3 regions of the Pseudomonas sp. PDNC002 genome follow, and region 1 is predicted to be linked to each of the others. Evidence: riboswitches for the same ligand, from Rfam matches in the RefSeq annotation. Region 1 holds a riboswitch; each other region holds the start of a gene.
The links. Region 1 has a riboswitch for cobalamin ahead of cobO (cob(I)yrinic acid a,c-diamide adenosyltransferase). Riboswitches for the same ligand answer to the same signal wherever they lie in the genome.

Region 2: linked by a shared signal. The riboswitch ahead of cobW (cobalamin biosynthesis protein CobW) and the one ahead of cobO (cob(I)yrinic acid a,c-diamide adenosyltransferase) in region 1 are both predicted to bind cobalamin.
Region 3: linked by a shared signal. The riboswitch ahead of cobG (precorrin-3B synthase) and the one ahead of cobO (cob(I)yrinic acid a,c-diamide adenosyltransferase) in region 1 are both predicted to bind cobalamin.

The regions. Positions count from the first base shown of each region.
Region 1 is NZ_CP070356.1:5,834,374-5,837,638, forward strand. It holds gene JVX91_RS26370 (cobyrinate a,c-diamide synthase) at 1-918, opposite strand, end outside; gene cobO (cob(I)yrinic acid a,c-diamide adenosyltransferase) at 1,151-1,762, opposite strand; cobalamin riboswitch at 2,039-2,263, opposite strand; gene JVX91_RS26380 (MlaE family lipid ABC transporter permease subunit) at 2,394-3,265, shown strand, end outside.
Region 2 is NZ_CP070356.1:1,894,686-1,897,950, reverse strand. It holds gene JVX91_RS08825 (CbtA family protein) at 1-203, opposite strand, end outside; gene JVX91_RS08820 (CbtB-domain containing protein) at 314-499, opposite strand; cobalamin riboswitch at 604-816, opposite strand; cobalamin riboswitch at 877-1,072, shown strand; gene cobW (cobalamin biosynthesis protein CobW) at 1,173-2,225, shown strand; gene cobN (cobaltochelatase subunit CobN) at 2,441-3,265, shown strand, end outside.
Region 3 is NZ_CP070356.1:1,882,541-1,885,805, forward strand. It holds gene cobG (precorrin-3B synthase) at 1-1,216, opposite strand, end outside; cobalamin riboswitch at 1,302-1,542, opposite strand; gene cbiE (precorrin-6y C5,15-methyltransferase (decarboxylating) subunit CbiE) at 1,601-2,812, shown strand; gene JVX91_RS08780 (cobalt-precorrin-5B (C(1))-methyltransferase) at 2,815-3,265, shown strand, end outside.

The DNA of each region.
Region 1 (3,265 bases):
CTGGGCCATGGCGCGGTTGTCGGCCAGCGCTTGCAGGTGCAATTCCGGGTAGCCGCCGGGCAGGTAGAGGCTATCCACCTCCGGCAGCGATTCGTCACGCAGCGGCGAGAAGAACACCAGCTCGGCGCCCAGTTCGCGCAGCAGGTCGAGGTTGGCCTGGTAGAGGAAGGCGAAAGCATTGTCCCGCGCCACGCCGATACGCACGCCGTCGAGACCGGAAGATTCGCTGCGCGGCTCGGGCACGGCAAAGCTCACCGGTAAGGGCAGCTCGGTACTGGCACTGGCAGCCAGGGCATCGGCGGCGGCGTCCAGGCGTGCGTCGAGGTCGGCCAGTTCATCGGCCTGCACAAGCCCGAGATGACGGCTTGGCAACTCGACCTCGGTGTCACGCGGGAGTGCGCCATACCAGCGAATCCACTCGGGCAGGCTATCGCGCACCAGGTCGCGGTGGCGCTGGCTACCGATGCGGTTGGCGAGCACGCCGGAGAACGGCAGGTCCGGCTGGTAGGTGGCCATGCCAACGGCCATCGCGCCGAAGGTCTGGGCCATCGACTGGCCATTGATCACGGCCATCACCGGCACGTTGAAGCGCCGCGCGAGATCGGCGGCCGAGGGCGAGCCGTCGAACAGGCCCATCACGCCTTCGATGAGGATCAGGTCGGCCTCACCGGCCGCTTCCCAGAGCAACCGGCGGCTTTCGCTCTCGCCGACCATCCACAGGTCCAACTGATAGACCGGCGCGCCACTGGCGCGAGCGAGGATCATCGGGTCGAGGAAATCCGGGCCGCACTTGAACACCCGCACCTTGCGCCCGAGGCGCGTATGCAGGCGCGCCAGGGCGGCGGTCACGGTGGTCTTGCCCTGGCCGGAGGCGGGAGCGGCGATCAGTAGGGCGGGGCATTGGCGCGCATCGAGCATCAGGCGCGCTCCGTAGTAGCAGAAAAGGCGAAGAGCACCCTCACCCCAACCCTCTCCCAGGGGGAGAGGGGGCAGTTGGGTGCCATCTGCAGCAGTTGTGTCCGATGCACGACTATCGCGCCACCACCGAGCCCGCCAACAGCATCGACCGGCGAGCGCCGCAGTCCGACTGCACGCCGAACGGCCCCCTCTCCCCCTGGGAGAGGGCTGGGGTGAGGGCAAGCCACGAACATCAGAACTCCACCCCTTTCTGCGCCTTGATCCCAGCCTTGAAGGCATGTTTCACCAGGCCCATCTCGGTCACGGTATCGGCGGCCTCGACCATGGCCGGCTGCACCCCCCGACCGGTGGCGACCGCATGCTGCATCGGCGGACGGGCAGCAATATCGGCGAGCACCGTGTCCAGCTCCAGATAGCCGTGCTTGAGGGCAATGTTCACCTCGTCCAGCACTACCAGGCCAATCTGCGGATCGGCCAGCAGTTGGCGCGCCACGTCCCAAGCCGCCTGCGCCTTGGCGATATCGCGCTGACGATCCTGGGTTTCCCAGGTGAAGCCCTCGCCCATCACATGGAAGCTGACTTCCTCGGGGAAACGGCGGAAAAACGCTTCCTCGCCGGTGGTCGCGGCGCCCTTGATGAACTGCACCACGCCAACCTTCATACCGTGGCCCAGCGCGCGGGCGACCATGCCGAAGGCCGAGCTGCTCTTGCCCTTGCCGTTGCCACTGTTGACCAGGAACACACCGCGTTCGCCCTGGGCCTGGGCGATCTTCTCGTCGATCACCGATTTCTTGCGCTGCATGCGCGAACGGTGGCGTTCGTCCTTTTCAGGGGATTCAGTCATGGGGATTGCCTCTAGAAAGGGAGCGCGCACGCGCCAGCTCGCCGGCCGGGCGGCAGCGAGCGAAAAATGGGATGGACAGGAACGAACCGCCGGCGCGCAGCGACGCCATGCGGTAAAGGCCGCTCAGCGCGAAGGCTGTCGGCTTGGGAAACAGGGAATTCACCTGAAGGATTCTCCGCCGCTCTCACCCGCGCGGCACTGACCAGTCGGGGCAGGCGGAGGACATCGAACGCGCGGCGCCAGGGAGCGCCACGACGATCGGCAGCGCCTCCCGCGATGCCATGCGATGCAGCAGGCCGGTCTCCGGGCTTGCGAGTGAAGCCCGAGGGCTTTCGGAAAACCACGCCTTCCCATGCCAGTGGCACAGTGGCTCAGTGCGGTTCCAGACTCGCTTACCGTTGCGGGGGCAGCGCCGGAATGGTCGATGCAAGGATCGAATTCACCGGCTTCCCTGTTTCACCCTTGGCTTGCGCCGCGGGCACCTGAAGCAGGCGCGCAGCTTAGTGGTTGGCGGGCTGAGGCGTCAATTGAACAGGATGTCGCCATTGCCTTGAGCCAAGTCATGCAGGCGTCTAAAAAGGCCAGCACAAGCACACTGGTGGCAAAGGCGAACTCCGCTAGAATGCGTCTCATGACGACGACTGCCCAACCCGGCCAGCTTCAGCTCGACTCCGCCGCGACCCCGCCCTTGATGCACATCAGCGGCGACTGGACGCTCGCGCACTTCGCCACGCTGGAGTCCCAGGTGGCCGCCCAGCGGCACGCCGAATCCCCCGCCTTGCTGGACTTCACCGGCCTCGGCGCACTGGATACCGCCGGCGCCGCGCTGCTCGCGGAGATAATCGGCGGCGCGCGCATGAGCCAGCTCGACCAGATCGCCCGCAACCTCCCAGCCGAGCGCCAGGCACTGCTGCGCACCGTCGGCAGCGCCATCACCCAGTGCCGCCTGGACGAAAAAGGCCCGGCGCCGGGCAACGCACTGGTCGACGTGCTGGAGCGCATCGGCGTCGCCACCCTGACCTTCAAGGACCATCTGATCGGCGTGCTGGGCTTCATCGGCCTGACGCTACAGACGCTGGTGCGCAACCTGCTCCGCCCACGGCGCTGGCGCCTGACCGCACTGGCTGCGCACATGGAAGAAACCGGGCTGGACGCCGTGCCCATCGTCGCCCTGCTCACCTTCATGGTCGGCGCGGTGGTGGCCTTCCTCGGCGCCACGGTGCTGCAGAAATTCGGCGCGCAGATCTACACCGTCGACCTCGTGGGCTTCTCCTTCCTCCGTGAATTCGGCGTGCTGCTCACCGCGATCCTGCTGGCCGGCCGCACCGCCAGTGCCTTCACCGCACAGATCGGCTCGATGAAGGCCAACCAGGAGATCGACGCCATCCAGGCCCTGGGCCTCGACCCGGTGGAGTTGCTGGTGCTGCCGCGCGTGCTGGCCCTGCTGCTGACCCTGCCGATGCTGACCTTCCTGGCGATGATCTCCGGCATCTTCGGCGGCGG
Region 2 (3,265 bases), 2.5 Mb from region 1:
TGCTCATGGGCGGCCACTGCGCCAGCGGCGTGGTCATGGGCGTGCTCGTGGTTTTCTTCGACCAGCGCGGCGGCCGGCTCGGCTTTCTCGTAGGTTTCCGCCTTGAGGATCAGCGGGGACACCCACAGCAGCTGGACAACAGTCAGCACCAGCGCCGCGATCAGACCGGCGAAACCGGCGGTCTGGGCGATACGTTTGATCATTTTTCCTTTCCTTTCCTTTCCGAACTCTCGAATCGAGCGAGCTGGAGCCAGGCACGGCGATACGCCAACGCAGCCTGGCCGACGCGCAGCCGATTGGGCTCAGAACAGCATCAGTGGCAGGGAAAACCGGCGCTATGGCGGGTATCGTGGGCGGCGTTGTGCACCGCATCGATGTGCGAGAAGCCGGCGAAATACACCAGCAACGCACCGAGCAGGCTGGCGCCAACGGCCAGGCTGATGCGTTTGGAAAGGGGGATGGAAGTGCTCGACGCGTGCGTCAGGGTGCTGCTGGACATGGACGTTCCCTCTGAAAATCAAAGTAGAGAACGCAGAGGTTGAACGCATTCGAACGCGCCGGAACGGCCGCGCCACGGCCTGCGCCCGCCCACCGCGGGTTTGCCAAAAACGAAGAATTCCAGGCCGGTCTCCGGGCTTGCGATGTCGGCCAGTGGCCAAGCGGGTCAACCTTCCCATGCCGGAGCACAGTGGCTACTGATGACCCTACGATCGCTTACCGTTGCGGGGGCAGCGCCGGACTGGTCCTTGCGGACGCACCGGCTTCCCGTTTCACCTCGCGCGCGTGGCGCGAGACACCTGAAACCGCGCTAGCTGACCACGAAGGCCTGCAAGCGTCAACCGATCCCCGGCGATTGACCGCCCCGCCGTCGCTGCGTAGCCTTCCTCCCTTCGAGGTTCTCCGGCGCTGGCCGGAGCTAAGAGGGAACGTGGAAATCTTCGGATGCGCCACGGCTGCCCCCGCAACTGTGAACAGCCTGTTCTTTCACGAGCCACTGCCGGCCACGGCGGGAAGGCGAGAGAACTCAAGAGGGCTGTGAGCCAGGAGACCTGCCTCGACCAGCATCACGACAACCGGGCGGGGTGATCCGGTGGCGACCTTCGTTGCGCGGCGAACCCGCGCGCGCGCCCTTCATCCGCCCTCTCGCACCGCATCCTGCTCACGAGGCGCGCATGAAGACCCTGGCCAAACTCCCCGTCACCATCGTCACCGGCTTCCTTGGCGCCGGGAAGACCACCCTGCTCCGCCACATGCTCGACAATGCCGAAGGCCGCCGCATCGCGGTGATCGTCAACGAGTTCGGCGAGCTGGGCATCGACGGTGAAATCCTCAAGCAGTGCTCCATCGGTTGCAGCGAAGAAGAAGCGGTCGGCCGCGTCTTCGAACTGGCCAACGGCTGCCTGTGCTGCACCGTGCAGGAAGAATTCTTCCCGGTGATGCGCGAGCTGGTGGCACGCCGTGGCGACCTCGACCAGATCCTCATCGAGACCTCCGGCCTGGCCCTGCCCAAGCCGCTGGTGCAGGCCTTCCAGTGGCCGGAAATCCGCAACGCCTGCACGGTGGATGCGGTGATCACCGTGGTCGACAGCCCGGCCGTGGCCGCCGGCACCTTCGCCGCCCATCCCGAACAGGTGGACGAGCAGCGCAAGCAGGACCCGAACCTGGACCACGAATCGCCGCTGCACGAACTCTTCGAAGACCAGCTCGCCAGCGCCGACCTGGTTGTGCTGAACAAGGCCGACCTGCTCGACGCCGATGCGCTCGCCCGTGTGCGCGCCGAAGTCGCCGAGGAACTGCCGCCCGCGGTGAAGATCGTCGAAGCCAACTCCGGCCAACTGCCGCTCTCGGTATTGTTGGGCCTGAACGCCGAGGCCGAGCTGCACATCGACAGCCGCCCCACCCATCACGACCACGAAGGCCATGAAGATCACGACCATGACGAGTTCGACTCCTTCCACCTCGACCTGCCGGAAGTGGAAGAACGCGCCCTGCTCGACGCGCTGAACGCGCTGGTCGAGCGCCACGCCGTGCTGCGCATCAAGGGCTTCGTCGCCATCCCCGGCAAGCCCATGCGCCTGCTGGTGCAGGGCGTCGGCAAGCGCTTCGACAAGCACTTCGACCGCGCCTGGCGCAGCGATGAATCCCGTAGCACCCGCCTGGTGGTGATCGGCCAGGAACTGGACCAGGCCGCCATCGCCAACGAGCTGCGAACTGCCCTGGCGTGAAGCCGACCGCCCTCTCCCCCAGCCCCTCTCCCGCAAGCGGGAGAGGGGAGCCACATCGGCGCTTCGCCGGTAGAACGGCGTATGGGCAGACGCCATGCCCGCCTGTGAGCACAAATTTCACGCGCACGCCGAACCGGCTCCCTCTCCCTTCGGAGCGGGGCGCGCAGCCAGGGCTTGGAAGAGAGCCCTCCTGACCGAGCGAAAGAGGCTCCCCCATGCACCTGCTGCGCACCCAACCCGGCGGCTTCGTCCCCGACGACGGCATCGCCGACCTGGCCCAGACGCCTGCCGACCTGGTGATCCTCTGCAGCGGCGACTCGCACCTGGCGCTGCTCGCCGAGGCCGCCCGCGAGCTGCCGGAGGACTACCCGAGCCTGCGTCTGGCCAACCCCATGCAGCTGCAGAACCACGCCTCGGTGGACCTCTACGTCGACGAGGTGCTGCAACACGCAAAAGTCATCCTGATCTCCGTGCACGGCGGCGTCGGCTATTGGCGCTACGGCATGGAGCAACTGGCGGCGCTGGCCGAGCGTGGCATCACGCTGATCGCCGTACCCGGCGACGACAAGCCCGACCCCGAACTGACCGCGCTGTGCAGCGTGCCCGCGCAGGACGCCGAACGCCTCTGGCAGTACCTGCGCCAGGGCGGCATGGACAACGCCCGGCAGTTCTTCGCCTGCCTCGCCACGCGCCATCTGCAACGCGACTACCCGTGGAGCGAGCCGCAGACGCTGCCGCGCGTCGCGCTGTATCACCCGCAGACCGGCAGCTGCGACCTCGCCCGCTGGCAGACCGACTGGCACCCCGAGTGCCCGGTGGCCGCCTTGCTGTTCTATCGCACGCACCTGCAGGCGGCGAACACCGGCTTCATCGACACCTTCTGCGAGCGCCTCCAGGCCCAGGGCATCAACCCGCTGCCCATTGCCGTGGCCAGCCTCAAGGAAGCCGCTTGCCTGGAGACGGTGGAAAACCTGCTCGATAGCGCCGACGCCGAGCTGATCATCAACACCACCGGCTTCGCCCAGTCGAACCCGGAAGCG
Region 3 (3,265 bases), 2.4 Mb from region 1:
CGACGGCCAGCAGGGTGTAGGGGGCGACGTGGGCGGCGGCACAGGAGCGCGGGCAGCCGCACAGGTGAACGCCGGCCGGCGGCGCGTGACGCAGGCGTTCGGCGAGGCGCAGGGCGTCGGCCTTGGTGTCGGCCAGCCCGCGTGCGCAGCCGCTGGAGCCACTGCAGGCAACGATGCGCGACAGCGGCTGCGCAGCGTCGATCACCAGACCGAGGCTGCCTAGCGCACCGAGGACGATGGCGGCGTCGATCGACGCCACATCGGGAAGGACCAGACTTTGCCAGGGCGTCAGACGTAGCTGACCGCCGCTATGGCGTTCCGACAGATCGGCGAGGGCGAACAGGGTGGAGCTATCGAGTCGTCCGAGGATGAATCCTGCGCCGACCATGGCGCGTTCCGCCTGGTGCTGGGGACGAATGCCAAGATGGCCGAAAGGCTGCGGCGCAGGACGCCGCCAGTTATCCACAGCCGGGCCGAGTTGCAGCGCGAAGGGTAGGCGTTGCTGCAAGCGCGCCAGGAGTGCCTCATCGCCGAGCATCTCGCGGAGCTGGCGCATGCGTGTCTGGCCATCGCCGACGAGATCGAGGAACAGGTGCAGCAGGGTTTCCACCAGCAGCGGAACTTGCTCGGCAGTGACGGCGGCGAGGGCGGGGCGATCCGTTTCGTTCTGTGGTGGACAGCCGGCCAGGCCGAAGGCAAATAGCGGCTCAGCGTTATCGGACATCGCCGACAGCCAGAGATCGTTGGGGTGCTCCAGCATCGCCAGGTTTTCGCCGGCGTCCAACTGAATGCCGAACTTGGGCGACAGGCCGTGGAAGCGCGTCGTGCCTTCCAACAGGTCGAGTAGTTGGCGGGCCAGCGGAGCGGCATTGAAAGTCGTCCCGCCATCAAGGCCGAGTGCCGGACTGACCAGCAGATTGCGCACATCATCCGACGCCAATTCACGCGGGCCGAGGCCGGCAGTGAGCAACTCGCGGCTCAGCGCGTTCTCGGCGCCGGCATGGACGCCGCGGATCTGCAGGTTGGCGCGGTTGGTCGCTTCCAGCACGCCGTCGGCATGGCGCTCGGCGGCCCGGGCAATGGCGCGCGCGGCGTGGGCGTCGAGTTGTCCACAGGGCAGCTTGATGCGGCAGATGCCGCCATCGCGGGAGGCCACGATGCGCAGCAGGCCGGGGCAGGCATGCGGACGGACGGGCAGAGCTGAAGAGTCTTGCACTGAGGTCACCAGGGCTGGGTCGCGGTGACCTGCGAATCCCCATAGGGGACTTCACGACACCGATACACCCCGCTCGATGTCTGCACACGCGACTGGTTTCGTCGGCAGGTCTCCTGGCTGGCAGGTCCTCATCCAGCGCGGCCTTCCCGGTTGCCCAGTGGCCTGGCCGGCGGCACGGAATGTTGTTCCCGTACCGCCGCATTGCGCGGACTCGCTGCTTACAGTTGCGGGGGCAGCCACGGCTTAACCGTGTTCCCTCTTCGGCTCCTGGAAACCTCACCGATAAAGGCGAAGCGTCCTACGAGCACCGACGAAGCGGGTATTATGCCTGCTTTGCCCGAAGGCAGGAAAAGCCTGCCCGTCGGATCAACCCGAGGAATTTTCATGACGCCCTGGCTGACCATCGTCGGCATCGGCGAGGACGGCTATGCCGGCCTCGGCAAGGCCGCGCGCCGAGCCCTGCTCGCTGCCAGCGAAGTGATCGGCGCGCCGCGCCAGCTGGAGCTGCTGCCCCATTGCCTGCGCGCCAACCGGCAGGCCTGGCCGAGCCCGTTCAGCCTGGAGCCGGTGCTGCGCCGGCGCGGCGAACCGACCTGCGTGCTGGCCAGTGGTGATCCGATGTGGTTTGGCGTCGGCGCGAGCCTGGCCCGCCAGATCCCGGCCGAGGAAATGCTTGTGCTCAGCGCGCCGTCCTCTGCCTCCCTCGCGGCAGCGCGCATGGGCTGGGCACTGCAGGATTGCACGCTGATCTCGCTGGTGGCGCGTCCATTGGCCGCACTCAACGCGCAGATCCACGAGGACGCCAGGCTGCTGATCCTCAGTAATGATGGCGACAGCCCGGCCGCTATTGCCGCATTGCTGTGCGAGCGGGGCTTCGCCACAAGCCGGCTGAGCGTGCTGGAGCACCTGGGCGGCGATAGCGAACGGCGCATCGATGGCGTGGCTGGCGATTGGGCCTTGGCGCAGGCGGCGGCGCTGAATCTGGTGGCGGTGCAGTGCATCGCCGGTGAAGACGCGCAGCGCCTGCCTCTTACGATTGGCCTGCGTGATGACGACTACCGCCACGACGGTCAACTGACCAAGCGCGACGTGCGCGCCGTGACCCTGGCGCGGCTGGCGCCGAAGCCGGGCGAGCTGCTCTGGGACGTTGGCGCTGGCTGCGGCTCCATCGGCATCGAATGGATGCGCGCGCATCCGAGCTGCCGCACGCTGGCCATCGAGGCCAACGAAGGCCGCCAGGAGCACATCCGTTTCAACAGCGACGCCCTCGGCGTGCCAGCGCTGCAACTGGTCTGCGGGGCCGCGCCGGAAGCGTTGCAGGGACTGGAGCAACCCGATGCCATCTTCATCGGTGGTGGCGTCACCGTGCCCGGAGTATTCGAACACTGCTGGGAACAGCTCAAGCCCGGCGGTCGGCTGGTAGCCAATGCCGTCACCTTGCAGAGCGAGGCGGCGCTGGTGAGCTGGCGCGAGCGCGTGGGCGGCGAACTGATCCGCCTGTCCGTGTCCCAGGCCCAGCCGCTGGGTGGCTTCGACACCTGGCGAGCGGCGCTGCCGATCACGTTGCTGGAAGCCTGGAAGCCGCTGGTCGAGTGAGCATGCGCGAAGAAACCCCGGAGCAGCCGCGCCCGCTGCGCAGCGGCTACACCACCGGCAGTTGCGCCACTGCCACCAGCCTGGCGGCGGCGCGCCTGTTGCTCACCGGTGAAGTGCTGGACGCCGCGCAGATCGCCCTGCCGAAAGAGCGCAGCGCGACCCTGCGCCTGGAGTTCTGCCGGCTTACCGCTGACGGCGCCGAAGCCGGCACGCTGAAGGATGCCGGCGACGACCCGGACGTGACCCACGGTGCGCTGGTTTTCGCCCGCGTGGCGCTGAGTGTCGAACCGGGCGTGCGTTTCCATGCCGGCGAAGGTGTCGGCATGGTGACCAAACCCGGCCTGGTGCTGCCGGTGGGCGAGCCGGCGATCAACCCGGTACCGCGGCAGATGATGCGCGACAATCTCGCCGCGCTGGCCGCCGAGTGCGGCTACGTCGGAGGCTTCGACGTCA